DNA from 2 places in the Paenibacillus sp. FSL H8-0034 genome. Region 2 is predicted to be linked to the other one. Evidence: a T-box and tRNA genes for the amino acid it is inferred to sense, from the RefSeq annotation. Region 2 holds a T-box; the other holds one or more tRNA genes.
The links. A T-box is a leader RNA that pairs with one kind of tRNA and senses whether it is charged. The one in region 2 lies ahead of NST47_RS21215 (glutamine--tRNA ligase/YqeY domain fusion protein), so its partner is inferred to be a tRNA-Gln.
Positions count from the first base shown of each region.

Region 1: it has a tRNA-Gln gene. The T-box ahead of NST47_RS21215 (glutamine--tRNA ligase/YqeY domain fusion protein) is inferred to sense a tRNA for this amino acid. The anticodon was not compared.

Region 1 covers NZ_JBBOBS010000001.1:7,973,054-7,975,235, forward strand. Annotated here, with positions in the region: gene NST47_RS35575 (sensor histidine kinase) at 1-338, opposite strand, end outside; tRNA gene NST47_RS35580 (tRNA-Leu) at 802-881, opposite strand; tRNA gene NST47_RS35585 (tRNA-Lys) at 894-969, opposite strand; tRNA gene NST47_RS35590 (tRNA-Gln) at 977-1,051, opposite strand; tRNA gene NST47_RS35595 (tRNA-His) at 1,073-1,145, opposite strand; tRNA gene NST47_RS35600 (tRNA-Asp) at 1,230-1,306, opposite strand; tRNA gene NST47_RS35605 (tRNA-Met) at 1,347-1,420, opposite strand; tRNA gene NST47_RS35610 (tRNA-Val) at 1,437-1,512, opposite strand; tRNA gene NST47_RS35615 (tRNA-Glu) at 1,519-1,593, opposite strand; rRNA gene rrf (5S ribosomal RNA) at 1,637-1,753, opposite strand; rRNA gene NST47_RS35625 (23S ribosomal RNA) at 1,879-2,182, opposite strand, start outside.
Region 2 covers NZ_JBBOBS010000001.1:4,703,159-4,705,340, forward strand. Annotated here, with positions in the region: gene NST47_RS21215 (glutamine--tRNA ligase/YqeY domain fusion protein) at 1-1,009, opposite strand, end outside; T-box leader at 1,084-1,337, opposite strand; gene NST47_RS21220 (anthrone oxygenase family protein) at 1,433-1,921, opposite strand; gene NST47_RS21225 (hypothetical protein) at 1,918-2,182, opposite strand, start outside.

The DNA of each region.
Region 1 (2,182 bases), 3.3 Mb from region 2:
TTGTTAATAAGAACGATTCTTTCGATATTGGAATGAGATAGCAAGTAGTTCGTTAACAAGTTACGCAAATCAATTTTGAGCTGTACAGATTCTGGTGAATCCGCCATGTTGCTGGAATCAAAAAAACGTTTCACCTTCAGATCCTGAATAAACAGATATGTATCCAAGTCCTGCTGTTTCAGCTGCGTATCCATGTTATAGCTGATTTGCTTCAAAACATTTTGAAAGTTATCTTGGGACTTTTCGCGAAACAGGAACATGCTAAAATATATGGCAAATACACTGACCACAGTAATAGAGACAATGATGAGCAAAGGGTACGTTAGAAGCAATTTCATCTCAATCTTATGGTTTTTTAATTGGAACCATCTACATCCGTGACTGAACCGTTGAAGCAGTTTGAGTATTGTCTCCACAGCATTGAACTCCTTCTTATAAAATATCCTCTTGGCACTCGCTAAGACATTTACAATCGCTTTCATAATCTAGTTCCGACTTTCCATGTACTTAAGTCTTTTTCTCCCCACATTCACCTCTATACTTTGGCAGTATGAACCATCTATTCGTAGTCATTGTACACCACACTCAACTAAATGCCTATAAAAGTCATAGGAAATTCATATAAACAGATTGATTTAATTTACATTATTTTACATTTTATTTCAATTTTCGCATCTTTTATTGATAGGAAACTTGAAGAAAATAAAAAAAGCTGACACGGTAGAGAACCGTTGTCAGCTTACTTCCTGATTATGCATACCCATAAGAGATAGGAGTAATCAGGAATCCTTTGGTACATGATGCGCGTAGAGGGACTTGAACCCCCACGGTCGCCCGCTAGATCCTAAGTCTAGTGCGTCTGCCAATTCCGCCATACGCGCGCATTGTGTTAATGGTGAGACATGTAGGATTCGAACCTACGACACCCTGATTAAAAGTCAGGTGCTCTACCAACTGAGCTAATGTCTCATAATAATGGCTGGGGATCTAGGATTCGAACCTAGGGATGACGGAGTCAAAGTCCGTTGCCTTACCGCTTGGCTAATCCCCAATTTGGTTAATCTTAGAAATGGGCGATCGAAGGGAATTGAACCCTCGAGTGTCGGATCCACAAACCGATGCGTTAACCACTTCGCCACGATCGCCATAATATATGGATTATAAACAAACGAATAAACCCTTACGGGATATGAATTCAATAATTAAATCTCAATATTTACTAATGGAAATGGCGGAGCCGACGGGATTCGAACCCGCGATCTCCTGCGTGACAGGCAGGCATGTTGGGCCACTACACCACGGCTCCACAGTGTTTTCGAAGCTTACTTATCTTCGAAATTATTAAGTTGCGGGGGCAGGATTTGAACCTGCGGCCTTCGGGTTATGAGCCCGACGAGCTACCGGGCTGCTCCACCCCGCGTCAATCAATACATATATGGTGGGCGCTGACGGGATCGAACCGCCGACCCTCTGCTTGTAAGGCAGATGCTCTCCCAGCTGAGCTAAGCGCCCTTGCTTTGGTGACCCGTAGGGGACTCGAACCCCTGTTACCTCCGTGAAAGGGAGGTGTCTTAACCACTTGACCAACGGGCCGAACTAATTTAAAACATTTAATCATATAAACCTATGTAGGTTAGCTTGGCAACGTCCTACTCTCCCAGAACCCTGCGGTTCAAGTACCATTGGCGCTGAAGGGCTTAACGGTCGTGTTCGAGATGGGAACGCGTGGTTCCCCTTCGCCATCATCACCAAACTAAGAGCTTTCATAGAAAGCTGACTACGTAAGCATCAAGGTTTGCACCCTGAAAACTAGATCCGAAACTTACACTTTACGCTTGAGCAGCGCGTCTCACTCGCTTTCGCTTGCAAGACTCTTTCTTGGATAAGCCCTCGACCGATTAGTATTCGTCAGCTCCATACCTTGCGGCACTTCCACCCCGAACCTATCTACCTCATCGTCTATAAGGGGTCTTACTAATTGGGAAATCTCATCTTGAGGGGGCTTCGCGCTTAGATGCTTTCAGCGCTTATCCCTTCCGTACGTAGCTATCCAGCCGTGCTCCTGGCGGAACAACTGGTACACCAGCGGTACGTCCATCCCGGTCCTCTCGTACTAAGGACAGCTCCTCTCAAATTTCCTGCGCCCACGACAGATAGGGACCGAACTGTCTCACGACGTTCT
Region 2 (2,182 bases):
CCTGCCTGAGGCAGTGGTCCAGCAGCGAAATGTCTACCGTGCTCTGAGTTCGGATACTGCCAATTTCCTCGATGAAGCTGCGTATGCTTTCCGGAGTGAAGCCCCTTCTTCTTAAGCCGCGGAGCGTAGGCAATCTGGGATCATCCCAACCATCTACGTAATTGCCTTCAACCAGCTGCCTCAAAAACCGTTTACTTGTTACGACACCCGTTAGACTCAACCGACCGAATTCTCTTTGCCGCGGAGGCTCGGGAACTTCAAGCTCCCTGAGAACCCAGTCGTACAAGGGGCGATGGTCTTTGAATTCAATGGAGCATAAGGAATACGTGATACCCTCAATCGCGTCTTGTATAGGATGGGCAAAATCATACATTGGATAGATGCACCAGTCATTTCCTGTTCGGTAATGCTCAGCATGGAGTATACGGTAAATAACAGGATCACGCAGGTTGATATTGGGCGATGCCATATCGATTTTGGCGCGAACAATCTTGGAGGAAGCCGGATAGTCCCCTTGCTTCATTTTCGCAAGAAGCTCCAGATTCTCTTCAATTGAACGGTCTCTATACGGACTGTTTCTGCCCGGCTCCGTCAAGGTTCCGCGAAACTCTGACACTTCCTCTGGCGTCAAATCACAGATATAAGCCTTCCCTTGCCTGATCAAGGTAACTGCAGCGTTATATATTTCATCTGAATAATCCGAGCCATAATAGATATGATCGCCCGGATCGTAACCAAGCCATTGGATATCCTCTATAATCGCGTTCACATACTCGATGTTCTCCTTAAGAGGGTTCGTGTCGTCGAACCGCAAATGAAAGGTTCCGTTAAATCTATCGGCAATCGTATAATTCGTGTGTATGGCGTAGGCGCTTCCGATATGAAGATAGCCGTTAGGCTCGGGAGGAAATCGTGTACACATCTCCCTTCCGAATGTACCCTCCTCAAGCTCCTCAGTAATCAGTCTAAACAAAAAGTTTTCAGTTTGATGCTCGTTCCCGTTAGCCAATATGGACTCCTCCTAATGAACGTGATAAGTGGACAATCAACAAAAAAACTTCACCTCCAAGACAAGTTTTATGTCTCGGGGACGAAATTTTCGCGGTACCACCCCAGCTTCATTAATATGTCGCCATATTAACCTCATCAAGTACGGCATTGCAGACCATGCTTATACTTTAGCTCTATAACGGGAGCTCCCGTCACGCCATCCCCATTGAAGGTTCCGACGCACTGCTCAGAGGCTTGTTTCGGGGACAAGCTCTTGACTCCTTTTCAACTGCCGGAGCTCTCTGTGCAAGAACATTTTCCCTTACTCATCTCATCATCGCTTTTGAATATTCCTTTTATGATATCAAATCATTACCTTTTGTGTAAACCATTATACGTAATGAGTCAACAATGCGCAATTTGTTATCTGAATTCCCTAAAGCTAGCCGATCTGTCGGAATGCCATCATAAACGATATCAGTGCCGCCAAGGAAGCGACGGTCCGTACGTGGTTCCAAGCCGTCCAATTAGCGTTGTAACGAATCCATAGATCGGCGCCTTGGGCACTGCCAGGGTCTACTGCGGCCAGTGCGTCGTTCAGCGGAACGTTGAACACGATGGTTACCAGAAAGGAGCCAATGAGATAGAATATGCTGCCGACAAGCAGATACATCATACCGGCTTCGCCCCATTTGAAGCAGGAGGTGATCGCCAGGACTCCACACGCTAAGGCCGTCCCTCCAAATACGAAGCCAAATAGTGGGTTGAGTATAACGATATTGATGGATTGCATAGCGGCAATACCTTGCGCCGGTGGGAGTCGGACGAGGGCAGTCATTACAAATACTGAAAAAGCAAAAAATATTCCTGCTATCAATCCAGAGCCTACAGTCGAGAACAAGGTCAGGCTATTGATGATCCGGTCGCTCATCTCGAACCTCCCCACACCCCTGTAGCGGCTTGCATTTCGAGCGTAGTCGGCAAAACCCAGGGGTGCCCTTCCCAAGGCCCGCTGGACGCCGTCGTATGTGGGTTCTCCCCATTGAAGACCGGGTCGCCAGAACGGGAACCAATCCTTGCAGGCAAACCAAGCTTCAGCCTCTCATCCACACGACGATCGGTCTTGCCTGTTCCACCAACAATTAAAGTTGGTTGCTTATCCTTGGTAATTGCCCTCTTACCTGTTTCGTTG